Regions from separate parts of the Blastococcus sp. Marseille-P5729 genome, predicted to be linked through region 3. Evidence: riboswitches for the same ligand, from Rfam matches in the RefSeq annotation. Region 3 holds a riboswitch; each other region holds the start of a gene.
The links. Region 3 has a riboswitch for S-adenosylmethionine ahead of DAA40_RS06240 (DUF4242 domain-containing protein). Riboswitches for the same ligand answer to the same signal wherever they lie in the genome.
Positions count from the first base shown of each region.

Region 1: linked by a shared signal. The riboswitch ahead of DAA40_RS12405 (LLM class flavin-dependent oxidoreductase) and the one ahead of DAA40_RS06240 (DUF4242 domain-containing protein) in region 3 are both predicted to bind S-adenosylmethionine.
Region 2: linked by a shared signal. The riboswitch ahead of metB (cystathionine gamma-synthase) and the one ahead of DAA40_RS06240 (DUF4242 domain-containing protein) in region 3 are both predicted to bind S-adenosylmethionine.
Region 4: linked by a shared signal. The riboswitch ahead of DAA40_RS11970 (bifunctional o-acetylhomoserine/o-acetylserine sulfhydrylase) and the one ahead of DAA40_RS06240 (DUF4242 domain-containing protein) in region 3 are both predicted to bind S-adenosylmethionine.

Region 1 covers NZ_OMPO01000002.1:812,316-817,840, forward strand. The annotation lists one part of gene DAA40_RS12400 (IS3 family transposase) at 1-259, shown strand, start outside; one part of gene DAA40_RS12400 (IS3 family transposase) at 259-1,250, shown strand; SAM riboswitch class IV at 1,608-1,722, shown strand; gene DAA40_RS12405 (LLM class flavin-dependent oxidoreductase) at 2,014-3,249, shown strand; gene DAA40_RS12410 (NtaA/DmoA family FMN-dependent monooxygenase) at 3,269-4,669, shown strand; gene DAA40_RS12415 (ABC transporter substrate-binding protein) at 4,732-5,525, shown strand, end outside.
Region 2 covers NZ_OMPO01000004.1:71,954-77,478, forward strand. The annotation lists gene DAA40_RS15575 (YifB family Mg chelatase-like AAA ATPase) at 1-288, shown strand, start outside; gene dprA (DNA-processing protein DprA) at 285-1,439, shown strand; gene DAA40_RS15585 (tyrosine recombinase XerC) at 1,527-2,441, shown strand; gene metB (cystathionine gamma-synthase) at 2,438-3,613, opposite strand; SAM riboswitch class I at 3,692-3,812, opposite strand; gene DAA40_RS15595 (murein hydrolase activator EnvC) at 3,826-4,329, opposite strand; gene rpsB (30S ribosomal protein S2) at 4,714-5,525, shown strand, end outside.
Region 3 covers NZ_OMPO01000001.1:1,258,178-1,263,702, forward strand. The annotation lists gene DAA40_RS06235 (acyl-CoA dehydrogenase family protein) at 1-853, opposite strand, end outside; gene DAA40_RS06240 (DUF4242 domain-containing protein) at 859-1,419, opposite strand; SAM riboswitch class IV at 1,833-1,948, opposite strand; gene DAA40_RS06245 (acyl-CoA dehydrogenase family protein) at 2,125-3,318, shown strand; gene DAA40_RS06250 (acyl-CoA dehydrogenase family protein) at 3,354-4,481, shown strand; gene DAA40_RS06255 (MFS transporter) at 4,632-5,525, opposite strand, start outside.
Region 4 covers NZ_OMPO01000002.1:708,791-714,315, forward strand. The annotation lists gene DAA40_RS11950 (branched-chain amino acid aminotransferase) at 1-815, shown strand, start outside; gene DAA40_RS11955 (amidase) at 830-2,242, shown strand; gene DAA40_RS11960 (transglutaminase family protein) at 2,303-3,103, shown strand; gene DAA40_RS11965 (cold-shock protein) at 3,207-3,410, opposite strand; SAM riboswitch class IV at 3,802-3,918, shown strand; gene DAA40_RS11970 (bifunctional o-acetylhomoserine/o-acetylserine sulfhydrylase) at 3,965-5,281, shown strand.

The sequences.
Region 1 (5,525 bases), on a different contig from region 3:
GCCGAGCTGCGTGAGCGGGCGGTCCGGATGGTCACCGAGATTCGGGCCGACCACGAGTCGGAATGGGCGGCGATGAGCAAGGTCGCTGAACTGCTCGGGGTCGGGACGCCGGAGACGGTCCGGAAGTGGTGTCGGCAGGCCGAGGTCGATGCCGGCAGGCGCCCCGGGGTGACCTCGGAGGAGTCGGCGGAGTTGAAGCGGTTGAAGCGGGAGAACGCCGAGTTGAAGCGGGCCAACGCGATTCTCAAGAGCGCGTCGGTTTTCTTCGCAGCCGAACTCGACCGGCCACAGCGCTGATCGTGCGCTACATCGACGAGCACGTCGGTGAGCGCCACGATGACGGTCTGCGATGGGGTGTCGAGTCGATCTGTGCCGCGCTCACCGAGCTCGGCGCCAAGATCGCCCCCGCGACCTACTACGAGCACCGCCACCGCAAGCCGACCGCCCGCGAGGTGCGCGACGAGGAACTGAAGCCGAAGGTCGCCGAGGTCCACGCGGCGAACTACGGCGTCTACGGCGCGCGGAAGGTGTGGCTGACGCTCAACCGGGAGCGGGCCGCAGATGCGCCGCCGATCGCGCGCTGCACCGTGGAGCGGCTCATGGGTGAGCTCGGCCTGGCCGGCGCGGTGCGGGGCAAGGCCAAGCGCACCACGATCAGCGACCCGAAGGCGCCGAAGCCACTGGATCTCGTCGACCGGAGCTTCCGGCCGTTAGCACCCGATCGGCTCTGGGTGGCGGACTTCACCTACTGCTCGACGTGGTCGGGCTGGTGCTACACCGCGTTCGTGATCGACGCCTACGCCCGGCGGATCCTGGGCTGGTCGGTAGCGACCACGATGACCAGCCAGCTCGTCGTGGACGCCGTTGAACAGGCGATCTGGACCCGCGGCCGCGAAGGGCGTGACCTGGCCGGACTGGTTGCGCACCATGACCACGGCACGCAGTACCTGTCCGTGGCCTACTCCGAGAAGCTCGACGCCGCCGGGATCAAGCCTTCGACCGGCGCGGTGGGCTCGTCCTACGACAACGCACTGGCCGAATCGATCATCGGGCTTTACAAGACCGAGCTGGTCAAGAAGCAGCGGCCGTGGAAGGGCTTCGACGACCTCGAGGTCGCCACCGCTGAATGGGTGGACTGGTACAACCACCGCCGGCCCCACGAGTACTGCGACGACCTCACGCCCGTCGAGGCAGAGGCCGCTCACTACGCTCACCACGAGACCCCAGCAACCGTTGGAGTCTCAAGCTAGAAAGTCTCCGGACACGCCGGGGCGGTTCACCCGGGACTCGATGTTGCTTACGGCTCGAGCCCAGTCACAGTCCATGGCAGCGCGCACCGGGATTCGGTCTCTACTCAGTCTGGCGCCGACCCGGCCTAGTTTCAACTGGCCGAACGAACACGGAAGCTTGTGGTTCTATCAACGCGTGCACGAACCGATCCCGTCGCCCGATCGGGATCCGCACGAGACAGGGCAGGCTGGAGTCCTCGTCGGGGTTGCGCGCAATCAGCAGCGGCCCAACCCCATCAGGGTAGGCAGAATGCTCGCCCGCCGTGATCTGGGGCACATGACTTGCCCCTGAAACGAGGCTCGTTTACTCTTCAACGAGGTCACGAGAATCGCCGCGAAGCCCTGGCTCGGCGATCGGCAACCCCCGCCTCGTGGTGGGGTGCTCCAGGTGAAGACCTGGCCGGATCGCAACAGCGACCGGCAAGTACGAGTTCGCTCACGCGGGTTAGGAGAAACCAGCCATGGACGCCACGTCTGGTTTTCGCACCGCCCATTCACGACCGATGACCGGTCACGAAGCCGCTTGGCGGCTGTACGTCGATCTGGCGCTCGTCGCCAGCATGCGCTGTTCGCGCTAAGAGCGCGTTCCGCCCGACCTACACACCACACATCACCTCCTGACGGATAGTTCCGTCTCGTCGTAGCCGCCTCGGCAGCTTCGGCGATCTTCCTGCATTCCTTACGCAGCGGTGATGTGCCTTCCTACCTTGAGGTGCTTCCACGCATGTCCAACAATCCGGCGACCCCGCCGTCCGCTTCCTCCGAACACATCAACCTCTCTGTCGCGCTCGACGGCGCGGGGTGGCATCCGGCCGCCTGGCGTGAGCCCGGAGCCCGTCCTGCCGACCTGTTCACAACCGCCTACTGGGCAGAGCTCGTCACCGAAGCCGAGCGCGGCCTGCTCGACTTCGTGACGATCGAGGACTCCCTCGGCATCCAGTCCGACCACTTCGGCGGGCCGCCCGACCACCGCACCGACCAGGTACGCGGGCGCCTCGACGCCTCGCTGATCGCGGCGGCGCTCGGGCCCATCACCTCCTCGATCGGCCTGGTCCCCACCGTCACCACCACCCACACCGAGCCGTTCCACATCTCCAAGTCCATCGCCACCCTGGACTTCGCGAGCCGCGGCCGCGCCGGATGGCGGGTGCAGGTCTCCGGCCGCGCCCACGAGGCCGCACACTTCGGCCGCCGCGACATCCCCGAGCTCGACCGAAACTGGGCCACCCAGGAGGACTCCCGCCAGGCCATCCGCGAGCTGTTCGACGAGGCGGCCGACTCGATCGAGGTGGTCCGCCGGCTGTGGGACAGCTGGGAGGACGACGCCGAGATCCGCGACGAGGCGACCGGCCGCTTCATCGACCGCGACAAGCTGCACTACATCGATTTCGAGGGGTCGAAGTTCAGCGTCAAGGGCCCGTCCATCACACCGCGCCCGCCGCAGGGCCAGCCGGTCGTGACGGCTCTCGCGCACGCCGATATCCCCTACGAGCTGGCCGCTCGCGGCGCCGACCTGGTCTTCGTCACCCCGCAGGGCATCGACGACGTGCCCGCCCTGATCGGGCAGGTCCGCGCGGCCGAACAAGCGGTCGGCCGCACCAGTACGCCGCTGCTGATCAACGCAGACCTGCTGGTCGTCCTGGGCGACACCGAGAAGGACGCCCGTGACCGCCTGCGCCGCCTCGACGACACCGCGGGCGAGAAGCTCCGTTCCGACGCCGCGATCCTCGCGACTACCCCCGACCAGCTGGCAACGCTGCTCGTCGACTGGGCGGACGCCGGGTTGGACGGGTTCCGGTTGCGACCCGCGGTGCTACCAGACGACCTCGTCGCGATCACCCGCGGCGTCGTCCCCGCTCTCCAGTCGGCCGGCGCGTTCCGCCACACCTACGAGACCACCACCCTCCGCGATCATCTCGGGCTCCCCGTAGCGGTCAACCGCTACGCCGCGATCGCCTAAGGGAAAGGGAACCACTTTCATGAGCACCAGCAATCCACGCAAGCAGATCATCCTCGGCGCGCACTTCCCCGGCGTCAACAACTCGACCGTCTGGCGTGATCCGGCGTCGGGCAGCCAGATCGACTTCTCGTCGTTCGAGCACCTCGCGCGGACCGCCGAGCGCGGCAAGTTCGACTTCTTTTTCCTCGCCGAGGGACTCCGGCTGCGCGAGCAGCGCGGGCTGATCCACGACCTGGACGTCGTCGGGAGGCCCGATACGTTCGCCGTCCTCGCGGCACTCTCCTCAGTCACCAAGCATCTCGGCCTGGCCGGCACCATCAACGCGACCTTCAACGAGCCGTACGAGGTGGCGCGCCAGTTCGCGACCCTGGACCACCTCTCGGCAGGGCGAGCCGCCTGGAACGTCGTCACGAGCTCCGACGCGTTCACCGGCGAGAACTTCCGCCGCGGCGGATTCCTGCCGCACGCGGAGCGCTACGAGCGGGCGCGGGAGCATGTACAGACCGCGCGCGAGCTCTGGGACTCGTGGGCGCCCGACGCCATCGCGGCGGACAAGGAGTCCGGCGCGTTCCTGCGCGACGGCCACGCCGGCGCGTTCGAGCACAACGGTAAGCAGTTCGCCATCTCCGGCCGATTCAACGTCCCGCGCAGCCCGCAAGGGCATCCAGTCATCCTCCAGGCTGGGGATTCCAGCGACGGCAGGGAATCGGCTGCCCAGTTCGCCGACGCGATCTTCACCCGGCACGGGACGCTCGACGAAGGGATCGCGTTCACCAAGGACGTCAAGGCGCGCGCCGTGCGGTACGGCCGCCGGCCCGACGACCTGAAGGTGCTGCCAGGCGTCGGGTTCATCCTGGGCGACACCGACGCGGAGGCGGCCGAGATCGCTCGCGAGGTGCGGTTCCAGCAGGTGAGCCCGCAGACCGCGATCCTGCTCCTGGAGCAAGTATGGAACCGGGACCTCTCGTCGTACGACCCCGACGGCCCGCTGCCGGCTGAGGATCCCGACGTCGAGTCGATCTCCATCATCCAGGGACGCGCCCGCCAGGTCGACAGCGTGCTCGATACCGCCCGCCGCTACCGAGAGCTCGCCGAGGCCAAGAACCTGAGCATCCGCGAGCTGATCGTCGAGGTGACCAGCCGCGGGCTGTTCGTCGGTAGCCCGGCGACCATTGCCGACCAGCTCGACCAGTTCGTTCTCGCCGGGGCCAGCGACGGATTCATCCTCGTCCCGCACATCGTCCCGGCGGGGCTGGATCCGTTCGTCGACAAGGTCGTCCCGCTCCTGCAGGAGCGCGGCGCCCTTCGCGCGGACTACACCCCCGGCGCCACCCTGCGCGACAACCTCGGTCTGCCCGCGGCCACCCCCGCGGAGCGCTGGTCGGCGCTGGCCAACGATCCCGCGGCCGCCGCGTCGTGACCACCGCTGACCGCTCTCCCACCACTCCCCTCACCGACCACCGCTACCGAAAGAGCACCACGATGAACACCCCACGACCGGGACGCCGGCACCTGCTCGTCCCCGCCGCGCTGCTGACCGCCGCGAGCCTCGCGCTCGCCGCCTGCGGCAGCGGAGCGAACGCCGAAGACTCGGCCGCCGGATCGCCCGTCAGCGGCGGAAAGGCGACCTTCGCAGTCAGCTCCGACGCCGGTTGCGTCGACCCCCAGCAGGTCGGCAGCAACGACACCATCTGGTCGACCCGGCAGATCGTGGACTCCCTCACCGACCAGAATCCGGAGACAGGCGAGATCGTTCCGTGGCTCGCCGAGTCGTGGGAGATCTCGGACGACACGAAGTCGTTCACCTTCCACCTGCGCAAGGGAGCGACGTTCTCCGACGGCGCGGTAGTGGACGCCGCTGCCGTGAAGGCGAACTTCGACCGCGCGGTCAACCTCGGCGCCCGCGCGACGCTGGCCCGCGGTTACCTGGCCGGCTACGCGAGCAGCACGGTCGTCGACCCGCAGACCGTGACCGTAACGTTCAACCAGCCCAATGCGCAGTTCCTCCAGGCGACATCCACGCACAGCCTCGGCCTGCTCTCGCCGGCAAGCGTGGCGCTCAGCGACGACGAGCGCTGCAAGAGCGTCATCGGATCCGGACCCTTCGTCCTCGGCTCCTATACCCCGAACCAGTCCATCGTGCTGACGAAGCGCGACGGCTACGACTGGGGATCGTCGCTGTGGAAGCACAAGGGCGAGGCATACCTCGACCAGGTCACCTTCCAGATCGTCCCCGAGTCAGGGGTGCGCGCGGGCAGCCTGCAGTCCGGTGAGGT
Region 2 (5,525 bases), on a different contig from region 3:
GCGCAGCGGGTCACCGCCGCACGCGAGCGAGCCGCGGCCCGATGGACCGGCCGGCTGAACGCCGAGGTCGCCAGCAAGACGTTGCGCCGTCACTGGCAGCCCCAGGGGACCAGCCGCGACATCCTCGCGAAGGCATACGACGCGGGACGGCTGACCGGCCGCGGATACGAACGTGTCCTGCGCGTCGCCTGGACGATCGCGGACCTCGCCGGGCACGAGCAACCGGCGTTCGACGACATTGCCGAGGCGCTCGCGTTCCGGCAGCGGCTCCGCGGGGTGGCGGCATGAACGGGCTCCGGCAGGTCGGCGACGGCTCCCCGCGCGCGGCGTACGCCTGGCTCAGTCGCGCCTGTGAGCCCGGCAGCCGCGAGCTGTGGGCCTACGTGTGCTCGCTGGGCGCGGTCGAGGTGGCGGCCCAGCTGCGGGCGGGAGATGCGCCGTCCCGCCTGCAGCACGCCGTCGGTGCTCGCGCCGGCGAGGACCGCAGCCTGCACGATCTCGATCTCGTGCACCGGGCCGGGGGCCGGTTCGTGATCCCCGAGGACGACGACTGGCCGGGTGAGGTGCTCGAGCCCATGGCGGCGGCGTCCGCCGGCGGCGAGGTGCGGGTCGTCCCGCCGTTGGCGCTGTGGGTCCGCGGCAGCGCCCCGCTCACGCCGATGCTCGAGCGAGCCGTGGCGGTGGTCGGTGCCCGCGCATCGAGCAGCTACGGAGAGCTGGTGGCGGGGGAGATCTCGTACGGTCTCGCCGAGCGCGGGGTGGCGGTGATCAGTGGTGGCGCGTTCGGGATCGACGCCGCCGCGCACCGCGCCGCCCTGGCCGCGAACGGCGTCACGGTCGCGGTGCTGGCCGGGGGAGTGGACCGGGTCTACCCGAAGGGAAACGCGCACCTGCTCGACGAGATCGCGCGGCGCCACGCGTTGATCAGCGAGTTCCCGCCCGGGGCCGCGCCGATGAAGCAGCGCTTTCTGATCCGCAACCGGCTCATCGCCGGGCTCTCGACCGGCACCGTGGTGGTCGAGGCCGCGCTGCGCAGCGGTGCGCGGTCGACGGCTGCTCGCGCTCGAGAGATGGGCAAGGCAGTCATGGTGGTCCCAGGGCCCGTTACCTCGGCCGCCTCGGCCGGCTGTCTGCAGATGCTGCGGGAGGAGTCGGTGATCGCAGTCGGCAGCACCGCGCACGTGCTGGACGCCGTCGGGGCAGCGGGCGTCGACCTCGCGCCGCTCGAGCGCGCGCCCGACCGTGTAGGTGATGACCTCGATCCGGGGCTGAAACGGCTGCTCGATGCAGTCCCCGCGCGCCGCGCGGTACCAGCCGACTCCATCGCCGGCGTGGCCGCGACCTCCGCCTCCGAGGCGCTACGCGGGCTGATCGTGCTCGAGATGATGGGCCTCATCGAGCAGCATGACGGGCGATGGCGGCTCATCCCCCGCAGTTAGGGATTAACCAGCTCGGTACATAACGATCCAGGACGCTGGCGGCGCGTCGGTTTGGACGCGGCCGGGACCGCTGGTCACGGTAGGCGAGTGGACGAGTTCGACCTTCCGGACGATCTGGCCCGCGTGCTGGGCCAGTACGAGCGGAGCCTGACGCTCGAGCGTGCGGTGTCCGCGCACACCGTCAAGGCCTACATCTCGGACGTCCGCGGCCTGCTTGATCATCTGGTGCGCATGTCGGGCGAGTCCGTGAGCGCACTCGACCTAGGTGTGCTGCGCTCCTGGCTGGCCAAATCGCGCACCATGGGTGCCTCCCGCAGCACTCTGGCCCGCCGGGCGGCGAGCGCCCGGTCGTTCACCTCGTGGGCGGCGGCCAAGGGTCTGATAGACGCCGATCCCGGGCCCCGGCTGGCCTCACCTTCCGCGCGCCGCGCATTGCCGGAGGTGCTCAGCCAGGAGCAGGCCGCCGGCTTGGTCGACTCGATCGAGGGCGATGATCCCGTGGCGCTGCGCGACCGCGCGATGCTCGAGCTGCTGTACGCCGGGGGGATCCGGGTCAGCGAGCTGGTCGGGCTGGACCTCGACAGCTACGACGCGGCCCGGGTGCTGCTGCGCGTGCTCGGCAAGGGTGACAAGGAGCGCAGCGTGCCGATCGGGTCGCCGGCCCGCGCGGCGCTCGAGGGCTACCTACGCCAGGGCCGGCCGGGCCTGGTCTCCAGCCGGACGACGACCGCCTTGTTCCTCGGCGTCCGAGGCGGCCGGATCGACCAGCGGGAGGTCCGCCGGATCGTGCATCGGGCCGCGAGCGCCGTTGACGGAGCCCCGGACATCGGTCCGCACGGCCTGCGGCACAGCGCGGCGACGCATCTGCTCGAGGGCGGCGCGGACTTGCGCTCGGTGCAGGAGCTGCTGGGACACGCCTCGCTGGCCACCACCCAGATCTACACGCACGTCTCGGTCGAGCGGCTGCGTGCCGCGTTCAACCAGGCCCACCCGCGCGCCTAGCCGATCGCGGCCGCCCGATCGAGAGCGGCGGTCAGATCCGCGACCAGATCCGCCGGATCCTCGATACCCACCGAGAGCCGGAGCAGCCCGTCGCTGATCCCGGCGACCGCGCGGGCCTCCGCGGTCATCGAGGCATGCGTCATGGTCGCCGGGTGCGCCACGAGTGACTCCACGCCACCCAGCGACTCGGCGAGGCTGAACAGCGCGAGGCCGTCCAGGAACGCCCGCACCGCGGACGTGCCGCCGGCGAGCTCGAACGACAGCATGGCGCCGTATCCATCCTGCTGCCGCGCCGCGATCTCGTGACCCGGATGGCTCGGCAGCCCCGGGTAGTTCACCTGCGCGACCGCCCGGTGCGCACAAAGCGCGTCGACAACGGCTGCCGCGCCGTCCTGGTGCGCCCGCATCCGGGGGGCGAGCGTACGAAGTCCACGCAGCGTCAGGAAGGAGTCGAACGGGCTGCCCGTGATGCCGATCGTGTTCGACCAGTAGGCCATCTGCTCATGCAGCTCGGGCGTCGCCGAGACGATGGCGCCGCCGACCACGTCGCTGTGCCCGTTGAGGTACTTGGTAGTCGAGTGGACGACCACATCGCAGCCCAGCTCGATCGGGCGCTGCAGCACCGGTGACAGGAAGGTGTTGTCGGCGACGACGGTGGCGCCCACCTCGTGCGCGCGCCGCGCGACGTCGGCCACGTCGGTGATCCGCAACAGGGGGTTGGACGGCGTCTCGATCCACACCACGCTCGGCGCGGGCTGCGCCGTGAGCGCCGCGTCCAGGGCGCGGGGATCGGTGAAGTCCACGAGGTCCACGTCGAAAGCGCCCTTCTCGCCGAGCGAGTCCAGCAGCCGCCAGGTGCCGCCGTAGCAGTCATGCGGGGCGAGGATCCGCTGGCCGGGGGAGAGCAGCGCGTGCAGGACGACCGTGATGGCCCCCATGCCGGTGGCGGTGATGATCCCGCCGGCCCCGCCCTCCAGATCGCTGATCGCGCCGCCCAGCTGGTCTCGGGTCGGGTTGCCGCTGCGCGTGTAGTCGTACTGGCGGGGCTCGCCGAACCTGGCGAAGGTGAAGTTGCTCGACAGGTGCAGGGGCGGGACGACGGCCCCGTGCTGGGTGTCGGACTCCAGCCCGGCGCGGACGGCGCGGGTCACGGGGGAGTGCTGCTGAGTCATGGTGTGGCACCTCTCGGTCGAAGGGCACGACGCCATGCGGATCGACCAGGTGCAATCGCGCCGGCCGCGGCCTGGCGCAACCCATCTGCCGGTCAGCCCGAGGGCTACCGCAGGACTTGGCACCGGCCTTCGATCTTGCGTGTCGAAGGTGGTTGCCCCGGCGTCAGCGGGCCTGTCCCTCAGCCGGTCGTGATGGTTGTGGGAACACCCTACTACAGCGGCAGCAGCCGGACGCGACGTGGTCGCAGCAGGCTCAGCGGGTCGAGGTACCGCTCGCCGCGACGGGCTCCCCAGTGCAGGCACGCCGCCGCTGCGCACTCAGGATGCGCGGCCTGCAGGACGCCAATCGGCTGTTCTCGCGTCACGGGGGCGCCCGCGCTCACGGAGGCCACCACCGGCTCGTACGTCGTGCGGATGCCGTCGGGGTGGTCGATGGACACGACCGGTTTGCCCGCGACCTCTCCCGCGAACGCGACGACGCCGTCCCCCGCAGCGAGGACCGTGGCGCCGGGCGACACCGCAAGGTCGACTCCGCGGTGTCCCGGGAGCCACGGCTTGTCGGGCGGATCGAACTCCCTCGAGACCGTCGGGTTCCCGGCCAGCGGCCAGTCGTAGCGCGAGGACGCCGCGTCCGCCCGTTCGACCAGCGCGGCGATCGATAGGAGCGCCATCAGCAGGGTGATCGCGGCGCGACGCAGTGGGTGGGTTCGGGTCATGGCGCGATCCAACGCTGTACCGGTCGCGCCGTCGCGCGGCCCGGCCTGGGCTGTGGACGATCCACGGGAGTGTGGACGGCGAGCGGCGTGCCGCGTCTTTCCACCTCGGGGTGTGCTACCGACCGGCGGCCCGCCCGCCTCCGCTGCCCCGCAGAACCTACGCGCGGCCGATCCCGTATGATTCTTGCCAGCGGTTCGTGCGGGGCAGACCGGCGAGCCGACTTCGCGCGTCCAGACCCGTTCACGGGTCGACTCAGCTACGGTCCGGCGAGAGCCGGTGGAGTCGGGGCGCCAGGGGCCCTGCCGAACCCGGCCGGGCCGACAACCATAGAAAAGGACCGTCCGGCGTGCTTGGCCGAGACGGTCAGAAGAAGGAGAACGGCAATGGCCGTCGTCACCATGCGTCAGCTGCTCGACTCGGGCGTGCACTTCGGACACCAGACCCGCCGCTGGAACCCGAAGATGAAGCGCTTCATCCTGACCGAGCGCAACGGCATCTACATCATCGACCTGCAGCAGACCCTGTCATACATCGACAAGTCCTTCGAGTTCGTCAAGGAGACCGTCGCGCACGGCGGCACCGTGCTGTTCGTGGGCACCAAGCGCCAGGCCCAGGAGGCGATCTCCAAGGAGGCCACCCGCGTCAACATGCCGTACGTGAACCACCGCTGGCTCGGCGGCATGCTCACCAACTTCGGCACCGTGCACAAGCGCCTGCAGCGGCTCAAGGAGCTCGAGCAGATCGCCGAGACCGGCGGCGACACCGTGATGACCAAGAAGGAACAGCTCATCCTGGACCGCGAGCGCGAGAAGCTATCGAAGACTCTCGGTGGCATCCGTGACATGGCCCGGGTCCCGTCGGCGATCTGGATCGTCGACACCAAGAAGGAGCAGATCGCGGTCGGCGAGGCCAAGAAGCTGAACATCCCGATCGTCGCCATTCTCGACACCAACTGCGATCCGGACGAGGTCGACTACCCGATTCCGGGCAACGACGACGCCATCCGCTCGGCCGGCCTGCTGACCCGCGTCATCGCCGACGCGTGCGCCGAGGGCTTGCTGGCGCGTGCCTCGCAGACCGGCAAGGCGGAGGGCGAGGACAAGCCCAATCGCGACGAGGTCGCCGCGGACGAGCCGCTGGCAGAGTGGGAGCGCGAGATCCTCGAGGGCGCCAAGCCGGACGAGGCCGCTGCGCA
Region 3 (5,525 bases):
TCCAGCGGTCCGCGACCTCATCGAGGGCAGAACGGGCGTCGAGGTAGCGCTGTTGCAGCCCCTCGTTGCCCGCGCGGGTCACCAGCGCCTCGGACTCGGTCAGCGCGCGTCGCGCGATCCCGATGCAGAAGGCGGACTGCAGCGTCAAGAAGGTCGGCCGGAAGGCGCGTGCCGTGGCGGTGAAGTCCCAGCTGAGCACGGCGTCCAACGGGATCCGCGCGCCCTCCAGGCGGACGGACGCCGATGCGGTTGCGTTGAGCGCGAGCAGGCCGTCGACGTAGTTGACCGTGACGCCAGGGGCGCCCACCCGGAACCACGTGATGATGCGCCGTTCGTCATCGAGCACGACGGGGATCACCACGACCGCGCCGTCCACCAGGTTCGATGCCCAGCGGATCTGCCCGTCGATGACCAGCTCGTCGCCTTCGACGTGGCCGGTGATGCCGAGCGGCTCGATTCCCGCCAGCGCCTTCATGCCCGATGCCATGGCGGTCGAGCCGATGCGCTCACCGCGGCGCAGCAGCGTCCAGGTCTCGGAGTTCAGTGCGGTGCGGTTGCCGCGGGCGAAGTAGTCCAGCACCATGCGGTGCGCCCACAGGCTGAACGCGCTGCTCATGCACTCCTCGGCCAGGAGCGCGATCAGCTCGGAACTCCCGTCGATTTGCGATGCGGCCTCATGCGGGTCGCCGACCGTGTCGACACCGAGGTCGAGCAGGTGACGCTCACCGAGCTCGCGCAGCAGATCGGTCGTCGACGTCGCCCCGGAGTCGATCGCCCGTACCGACTCCGCCACGCGGGCGCGCAGGTCATCGGCGGCGGCGCGGACGAGCCCGATGTCGGACTGCGTCGTCACGGCGCTCATCCGGCACCCCCGGGGACCGGAGCGACGTCGAGGGCGTGCAGCCGGTCGATCGGGGTCGAGACGATCTCCCGCGCCCGGACGACGGCGTCCTCGTCGGGGGCATTGTAGAGGCACAGGCACTTGGCGACGTCTTCGCGAACGTAGGTGCGCAGGAAGGAGACCTCGGGGATCTCGGCGTACAGCGGGGACTTCTCCTTCTTGCGGCTGAGGTAGGTGTCCATGTCGATGTGCGCCGGGATGTCCCACTCGACCAGGTACCCGGCCTCGGGGCGGGCGGCCTTGATGTCCTCGAGATCAGCACCGACCAGGCGCACCTGATCGGGCCCTTCGACCTCGGTGACGTCGTCCAGGCCGAGGACGGCGCTGCCGAGAGCGGTGAGGTCGGCGGTCTCGAAGACCAGGAAGACGCGGTCGGCCGGGGCGGTGACCTCGGCCTCGATCAGCTCGGCTCCGGCGGCGGCGGCACGGGTTGACGCCTGCTCGATGAGCGCGGCGGCAGCGTCCTTCGACGCGGTGGCGGGGACGATCTCGACGAGGGCAAGAACGGATTCGGACATGCGTTCCTCCATTTCAGGGGTGCGGTGATGACCGGCGTACGCCGGTTGTCTAACAGGGGTGCGAGTTGGTGCGCGGCGGGATTCCGGACGGTCGTCGGGACCAGCCCCGCTGGCGCGCGGAGACGCCGCCGGGTGCCAGTTGACGGAACCACGGGCGGTGCCGCGCAGGTCCTCGACGGGGCGCGGGCCGAACGCCGACGAACACCGCCGTCCCTACCGGCCTACGGCCAGCGTCGACGAACGTGCAGCGGCTCAGCCTGCGATCGACGGACGTCGAGCGGACGTAGAGCGACTGCCGGGACCGTCAGACGCGCGGGTCAGGAACAGGTGGTGCGGAGCCGGCCGTAGTCAATGGTGAAGCGTCGTACGGCGTAGAACGTCGTCGCCACGTCTGACTCCTTCTGCCCTCGCGGGCGCTGCGCTTGCCGGGCACGTCATCGTGCCCGACCAGGTCGTCACCCGGGGCACCCCACCGCATCGCGAGGGTTGCCGTCCAGCGAGCCGGGGCTTGACGCTGGAGCTCTTGACCCGCAGCAATAGTACTCACAACGTCGCCGCCCGCAACGTGGCCAGGCGTGGATTGGCTCACCCGGGGGCGACGGCAGCGATCAAACCGAATACGATTCGGTCAGGAGCGCGCACGATCGGCCCCTCGTCGGCGGGCGCCCCACAACCAGGACGACGTCCAGACTCAGGAGCCAATCCATGGACCAGCTGTACAGCAAGGAAGAGCGCGAGTTCGCCGAGCAGATGCGCGAGTTCTATCGCACGGAGATCCCCAAGGAGATCCGTGAGATGAACGCCCGGGGTGAGATCGACAGCAAGGAACCGATCGTCACCACCCAGCAGATCCTGAACAAGCACGGCTATGCGGTCCCCAACTGGCCGGTCGAGTGGGGCGGTCAGGACTGGACCCCCGTGCAGCGGCACATCTGGCTGCAGGAGATGGAGCTGGCCAACGTCCCTGCCCCGCTCGCCTTCAACACCTCGATGGTCGGCCCGGTCATCGCGACCTTCGGCTCGCAGGAGATCAAGGAGCGCTTCCTGCCGAAGACCGCGAACCTGGACATCTGGTGGTCGCAGGGCTTCTCCGAGCCGGACGCCGGTTCGGACCTCGCTTCGCTGAAGACGACCGCGGTCCGCGACGGTGACCACTACATCGTCAACGGCCAGAAGACCTGGACCACGCTCGGCCAGTACGGCGACTGGATCTTCATGCTCGTGCGCACCAACCCCGAGGTGAAGAAGCAACAGGGCATCTCGTTCCTGCTGATCGATATGAAGTCCCCTGGGGTGACGGTCCGCCCGATCCAGTTGATCGACGGCGGTCACGAGGTCAACGAGGTGTTCTTCGACAACGTCGAGGTCCCCGTCGAGAATCTCGTCGGCGAGGAGAACATGGGCTGGACCTATGCGAAGTTCCTCCTGGGCAACGAGCGCACGGGCATTGCGCGGGTCGGCGTCTCCAAGACCCGCATCGCCCGCCTGAAGGAGTTCGCTCGCAACACCCGTACCAAGAAGGGCACCCTCCTCGAGGATCCGTTGTTCGCGGCGCGCCTGACCAAGGTCGAGGTCGAGCTGCAGGCGCTGGAGATGACCCAGATGCGCATCCTGTCGACGCAGACTGCCGGCTCGGGCAAGCCCGATCCGCGTTCGTCGGTGCTCAAGCTCGTCGGCTCGAAGCTGCAGCAGGAGATCACCGAGCTGCTCGTCGACGTTCTCGGCCCGGATGGGCTGTACTTCCGCGACGACTACGACACTCCGGAGGGCTTCTCGCCGGTTCCGCAGGGCGCCGTCGACGCGCTGCCGACCTACTTCAACTACCGCAAGGTCACCATCTACGGCGGTTCGTCCGAGGTGCAGCGCGGCATCATCTCCAAGGCCATTCTCGGCCTCTGAGCCGACCGACGACACAGACACTAGGAGTATTCAAAGTGGATCTCGAACTCACTGATGAGCAGCGCGAGCTCGCCTCGACGGTCGGCCGCATGATGAAGGAACGCTACGACGCCGAGAAGCGCGATGCGATTCTCGCCTCGGAGCCGGGTTACAGCGACGACATGTGGGGCCGGTACGCCGAGCTCGGCGCGTTGGCGCTTCCCTTCGCCGAGGAGTACGGCGGCGCAGACATGGGCTTCGGCGAGGTCGCCGTGGTCCTGGAGGAGTTTGGCAAGGCTCTCGTGCTCGAGCCGTACGTCTCGACCGTGCTGCTGGGCGGCGGCCTGGTCAATGAGGCCGGCACCGATGAGCAGAAGTCCGAGCTCCTGGGCGGCATCGCCGAGGGCTCGCTCAAGCTGGCGTTCGCGGCGCAGGAGCCCGGCCAGCGCTACGACCTCACCTCCCCCACCACGACTGCGTCCGGCTCGGGCGACTCGTACACCGTCTCCGGCGAGAAGTCCGGCGTCCTGGGTGGTGACTCGGCAGACAAGCTGATCGTCTCGGCATCGGTCGACGGCGAGGTCGGCCTGTTCGTGGTCGACGCCCAGGGCGAGGGCGTGACACTGATGCCGTTGAAGCAGGCCGACGGTCTGGGTGCCGCGAACGTGCTGCTGAAGGACGCCCCCGCTCAGCGGCTGGGCTCGGGCGATGCGAAGCAGACCATCCAGAAGGTCGTCGACGTCGCCACCGCGGGGCTGTGCTCCGAGGCTGTCGGCGCGATGGAGACCGCGCTGAAGATGACCGGCGAGTACCTGCACACCCGCGTGCAGTTCGGCAAGCCCATCGGCATCAACCAGGCGCTGCAGCACCGGGCGGCCGACATGTACGTCTCGCTGGAACTGGCCAAGTCCATGGCGCTGTTCGCGCGCCTGGCCGCGAGCAGCTACGGAGAGAACAGCCACCGCGACATCACCGCCGCCAAGATCGAGATCGATAAGTGCGCGCAGCACATCTCGCAGGAGGCCATTCAGATGCACGGCGGCATCGGCATGACGATGGAGTATCCGATCGGCCACTACGCCAAGCGTCTGACGGTCATCATGCGGACCTTCAACGACAGCGACGCGCTCGTCGAGGAGCTAGCCGAATCGGGCGGCTTGATCAAGCCCAGCGCCGAGGTCTAGTCAGCACCACCCTTTCGACCGTGCCGGGATTCCCTCTGGGGAGTCCCGGCACAGTCATTTGCGTCGGACGTTGCGGACCGTCGTGGGCGCTCTGGCATTCACAAGTGGGGTTAGCCCTCGCAGGAGGGGATTAATCCCCTCTTGTGAGCCTCAAGCCCTCTTGCGAGAGGGGGCGGGCCGCAGGCCCCACCAGCTCACGATGCCGCCGAGGGCGAGCATCGCGGCGCACAGCAGCATCGCGTCAAGGTGAGCCGCGGTCATCGCTGCCGGATCGGCGTACTCGCGCCCGGAGAGACCCACGATCGCCGGGAGCGCCGCGACCGCGAGCAGCGAGCCCGCCCGCGCCACGGCATTGTTGACCCCGCTCGCCGTACCGGCGTACTCGTCCGGTGCGGCGGCGACGACCGTCGAGGTCAGCGGCGCGACGAGCAGAGCCAGACCGAGTGCGAAGACGGTGACCCCGGGCAGTACGCCGCTCCAGTAGCTCGTTCCGCGGGCGACCGGCATGAGCAGCAGCAGACCGGCCGCGCACGTGATGGGCCCGAGTGCCATGGGGATCCGCGGTCCGATGCGGTCGGACAGCGCAGAGGCTCGCGAGGACAGCAGCATCAGCGCGATCGTGACGGGCAGCGTCGCGAGACCGGCATTCAGTGCAGACCACCCGAGGCTGATCTGCAGCTGCAGGGCGAGCACGAACATGGCGGCTCCGAAGGAGCCGTACACCAGCAGGGTCATGAGGTTGGCCGCCGTGAACACCCGGTCGCCGAACAGCGCCGGAGGCACCAGCGGATGAGCAGCGCGCAGCTGGCGCCACACGAACGCGACCGCAGCCACGGCGCACAGTACGGGACTGCCCCAGAACGCCGGACCGCCGCCGCCCGCCGAGGTGAGCGCGAAGGTCAGCGCGCCGAGGACCACCACCGACAGCACGGCCCCGGCCACGTCGAAGCCGCGGGCGGCCTGCGGGTTGCGTGACTCGGGCGCGTACCGCAGGCACAGCAGGACGACGATCAGGCACAGCGGAATGTTGATCCAGAAGATGGA
Region 4 (5,525 bases), on a different contig from region 3:
ATCGCAACGCCGCCCGGTTCCAGTCCTCCGCGCGCCGGCTGTGTCTTCCCGAGCTGCCGGCGGAGGATTTCGTGCGGTCCATCGAGCAGCTGGTGCGCACGGATGCCGCGTGGGTTCCCGAGGTCCGGACCGAGGAGTCGCTGTACATCCGCCCGTTCATGGTCGCGACCGAGACCTTCCTCGGCGTCCGGCCGGCCCACGAGGTCGCCTACCGGGTGATCGCCTCGCCCGCCGAGGCCTACTTCAAGAAGAAGGAGGGTGAGGCTCCCGGCGTCCGCCTGTGGATCAGCGGGCATTACACGCGCGCCGCCCGAGGCGGCACGGGCGCGGCGAAGTGCGGCGGCAACTACGCCGCGAGCCTGGCCGCGCAGATGGAGGCCGCCGCGCACGGGTGCGACCAGGTGCTCTACCTCGATCCGGACGGGCAGTCGCTCGAGGAGTCCGGCACGATGAACATCTGCCTGGTGACCGCGGACGGCGAGCTGCTCACCCCCGGTCTCGGTACGATCCTGGAGGGCGTCACCCGTGACAGCGTGCTCGCGATCGCGGCTGAGCACGGGCTCACCCCGGTCGAGCGCACGATCACCCTCGACGAGCTGATCGCTGGTGCGCGCTCCGGCCAGGTCACCGAGGTCTTCGCCTGCGGAACGGCCGCGGTCATCACCCCCATCACCCACTTCGCCAGCGACACCCAGTCCACGGACGTCGGAGGCGGCCGCGCCGGCGAGAAGACGATGGCGATCCGCCAGCACCTGCTCGACGTGCAGCTGGGGCGGGCCGAGGACACGCATGGCTGGTGCCACCAGGTCTGCTAGGGCAAGGTGGGGGCATGGACGACGTCAGCTACCTGAGCGCAGCCGAGCTGAGCACGGCGTACGCCGCTGGCGAGCTCTCCCCCGTCGAGGCGACCCGGGGCGTCCTCGACCGCCTGCACGAGGTGAACGACAAGATCAACGCCTTCACTGCGGTCCTCGACGACTATGCGCTGGACCACGCCCGGCAGTCCGAGGAGCGCTGGCGCGCCGGGAGCCCGCTCAGCCCCATCGACGGCGTCCCGACCTCGATCAAGGACAACGTCCCGATGGCCGGTCTGCCGTGCCGCAGGGGATCGCTGACCACCGACCCTGGGCCGGCGTCCGAGAACGGTCCGGCGGTCGACCGACTGCTGGAGGCCGGGGCGGTGCTGTTCGGGCGGACGACGCTGCCGGACAACGCCTGCAAGGGCGTGACCGACAGCCCGCTCACCGGCATCACGCGCAACCCGTGGAACCTGCAGACCACCCCCGGCGGGTCCAGCGGAGGCGCATCAGCGGCACTGGCGGCCGGCATCGGACCGCTCGCGCTCGGTTCGGATGGCGCCGGGTCGATCCGGATCCCCGCCTCGTTCGCCGGCGTCGCGGGGATCAAGCAGACCTACGGCCGGGTCGCCACGCTGCCGGGCAGCCCCTTCGAGGGGATGTCACACCAAGGCCCGATGGCCCGCACGGTCGCCGACGTCGGTCTCATGCTGCAGGCGATCGCGCATCCCGACCCACGCGACGGCACCAGCTGGCCCGGCCCACCGATCTTCGATCCGGACGCCGACATCACCAACCTGAACGGCGTCCGGATCGCTTTCACCGCTGACTTCGACCTGCCGTTCCCGATGCAGCAGGGGGTGCGTCAGCGGGTCGTGGCGGCGTCCGACGTCTTCCGCTCGCTGGGCGCCACCGTCGTCGACGCCTGCCCAGATCTCTCTGGAGTGATGCCCGCCCTCGCCACGCTGTGGCACGGCGGGCTCGCCAAGGTGTACGCCGCTGTCCCGGAGTCCGCCCGCGACCGGTTCGACCCCGCCCTGGTCGCGATGGCGCAGCGTGGCGCCGGCATCACCGCAGCCGATTACGTCGCGGCGTCTGGCTACAAGGCCGAGCTCGGCCGCGCGATGGGCGAGTTCCACCGCGAGCACGACCTGCTCGTGGGGCCGACGATGCCGCTGGTCGCCTTCGAGGCTGGCCGGCTCACCCCGCCAGGCACGCCCGAGGACGACTGGATGACGTGGAGCCCCTATGTGGCCGCCTTCAACATGACCCAGCAGCCGGCGGCGTCCGTGCCGTGCGGGCTCTCGGACGGGCTGCCGGTAGGACTGCAGATCATCGGCCGGCGCAACGACGACGCGCTGGTACTGCGCGCGGCGGCGGCGTACGAGCAGGCGGCCGGCGGGTTCCGGGCGCTGTCCGACCACGGCCGCCGACTGGCGCTGTAACGGGACCGCGCGGCCGACCTCACACCCACGGGCTCGTCCCGGCGGAGCAGGATGGAGCCCATGCAGCGAACCGTCTCCGCCCACGTCGACGCGCAGATCGTCGACACCACCGACCTCGTGCTGTCCATCGCCGTCGCACGCGGCCCGGACATCGCCGAGGAGAGTCTCTCGATGACCCTGGAGGGTCAGCCGCTGGAGTTCACCGAGGTGGTCGAGGCGGACGGCACGCGGCTGCACGTATGCCGCGGCATCCCCACCGGGCAGTTCGTCGCCGAGTACCAGGCGACGGTCGACGGGCAGGCGCGAGCGGCCTGGCATGACGACATCGCCGAGTTCGTCTACGCCCGCCCGAGCCGGTACTGCGAGTCCGACGAGCTCTTCCACAGCGCGTCCGCGCTGTTCGGGGGCCTGCAGGGGCACGACCTCGTCAACGCCGTCCGCGAGTGGGTGAACCAGAACGTGCAGTATTTCAGCGGCTGGTCGCGGGTGACCGACGGCGCGCTGGAGACCTTCCTGCAGCGGCAGGGCGTCTGCCGCGACTTCGCGCACCTGGTGGTCACGCTGCTGCGCGGGCTGTCGGTGCCGACCCGCTTCACCTCGGTCTACGCCCCCGGGCTGCAGCCGATGGACTTCCACGCCGTGGCTGAGGCCTACATCGACGGGCAGTGGTGGATCGTCGATGCCCCCGGGCTGGCGCCGCGCGCCAGCATGCTGCGGATCGCGACCGGGCGGGACGCCGCCGACACCGCGTTCATGACGACGATGCGCGGCGGTGTGCAGATGGGCGACATGACGGTCACCGCCACGGTCGATCCGGAGCTGCCCATCGAGGATCCAACGGCGCTCATCCCGCTGCTGTGAGCCGGGCCGCTGCGGTGACCGGGCCGCGAAGACATCGAGGCCCGGCGGAGTCGAGCTCCCCCGGGCCGCGGTCTTGCGGTTGGATCTTGGTCTTGCCGGCTCGTCAGCCGACGACGCGAACCTGGTCCGCCTGCGGACCCTTGTCGCTCTGTGTCACCTCGAACTCCACACGCTGCCCCTCATCGAGCGCGCGGTAGCCGTCCATGACGATGGCCGAGTGATGAACGAAGACGTCCTGGCCGCCGTCGACGGCAATGAAGCCGAAGCCCTTTTCCGCGTTGAACCACTTCACGGTTCCTTGTGCCACGTGCACTCCTGTTTTGTCATGCTGGGTCGGGCCCCGCGGGGTTGCCGGGCCCGGGTCTTGCTCCGCCCCGCACTACCTGCAGGTCCTGCCATGACACGGCTCCAGCTGCTTCAGAACACCAGCGTCCGCGCCAGGATCGAGCGGGCTGACGCCCACCGACTTGCTGAACTACGACCGATCGCCACGTTACAACCATTCCCTGACGGCGCCAGTTGACGTGCGGTAACAAAACAACAACGTCATCCCGACCTCGGGGCGAACAGGGCGGAGGTCGCCTGAGCGCCTACTGCGTAAGGCCGGCCGCTGGTCCAGGTGCCGCGGCCGCCCCACTGTCCCTCGGATCGCGACCCGGTCGCGGGCTAATCCGCGAGATGCCGTACATTCGTCGGCAGGTCATGAGCTCCAGCGACAAGCCCCGGCTTGCTGGACGGCAACCCTCCACCTGCGGTGGGGTGCTCCGGGTGAAGACCAGGCAGCGACCAGATCCGGTCGCCTGCAAGCGCGGGTTCTTTCATTCGTGAAGGACCCCTAACCACACGGGAGACACCTAACCCATGAGCACTCAGCCCGACAACTGGGCGTTCGAGACCAAGCAGATCCACGCGGGCCAGTCCCTCGACGAGACCGGCGCCCGGGCGCTGCCGATCTACCAGACGACCTCATACGTCTTCAAGGACGCCGAGCAGGCGGCCAACCGGTTCGCCCTCAGCGAGCTGGGCCCGATCTACACGCGCATCACGAATCCCACGCAGGCAGCCGTCGAAGACCGCATCGCCGCCCTGGAGGGCGGTGTCGGCGCCCTGCTGCTGGCCTCGGGCCAGTCGGCCGAGACGCTGGCGATCCTGAACATCGCCGAGGCGGGCGATCAGATCGTCGCCTCGCCGTCGCTGTACGGCGGCACCTACAACCTGTTCAAGCACACGCTGCCGAAGATGGGAATCGAGACGATCTTCGTCGAGGACCCGACCGATCCCGAGTCCTGGAAGTCGGCGATCACCCCGAAGACCAAGCTGTTGTTCGGCGAGTCGATCGCCAACCCGTCGGGCCAGATCCTCGACATCGAGGCGATCGGCGCGATCGCTCACGAGGCCGGCGTCCCGTTCATCGTCGACAACACGATCGCGACACCGTACGTGCTCAACCCGCTGAAGCACGGCGCGGACTACGTCATCCACTCGGCCACCAAGTACCTCGGTGGCCACGGCACGTCGATCGCCGGCGTCATCGTGGACGGCGGCTCGTTCGACTACGCGCAGTACCCCGAGCGCTTCCCGAACTACAACCAGCCCGACCCGTCCTACAACGGCCTGGTCTATGCCCGCGACCTCGGTGTCGGGTCGGCCTTCGGCGCCAACCTGTCCTTCATCCTCAAGGCCCGGGTGCAGCTGCTACGCGACATCGGTCCCGCGGTCTCGCCGTTCAACGCCTTCCTGATCGCGCAGGGCCTGGAGACCCTTAGCCTGCGCGTCGAGCGGCACCTGGAGAACACCCGCAAGGTCGCGGAGTTCCTCGAGAAGCACGACCAGGTCCTGAGCGTCACCTGGGCCTCGCTCGAGTCGTCGAAGTACTACGACCTCGCGCAGAAGTACACGCCCAAGGGCGCCGGCGCCGTCCTCGCGTTCGAGATCGCCGGCGGCATCGAGGCGGGCAAGAAGTTCGTCGACGCGCTCCAGCTGCACAGCCACGTGGCGAACATCGGCGACGTCCGCTCACTGGTGATCCACCCGGCCTCGACCACCCACAGCCAGCTCAACGAGCAGGAGCTGATCGCCGCCGGCGTCACCCCGGGCCTGGTCCGGCTGGCCGTCGGCATCGAGGGCATCGACGACATCATCGCCGACCTCGAGACCGGCTTCGCCGCCGCGAAGTAGCCTCAGATCGCAGCACTGCGACCCGCCGCGGCACCGAGGACCGGTGCCGCGGCGGGTCGTCTCCTTCGGCCACGTGCAACCCTCTGCATTACAACTCTGCCGGCCTGCTCGGACGACCCCGGGGCGCCGGCGGTGGCGCTGCTAGCGGGGCTTCCCCGGCCAGAGGGGATCTCCTCAGCGAGAGGGAATCGCCTCAGCGAGCGGGGATTAATCCCCTCTCGGTCACGCCAAGCCCGCCTGCTGG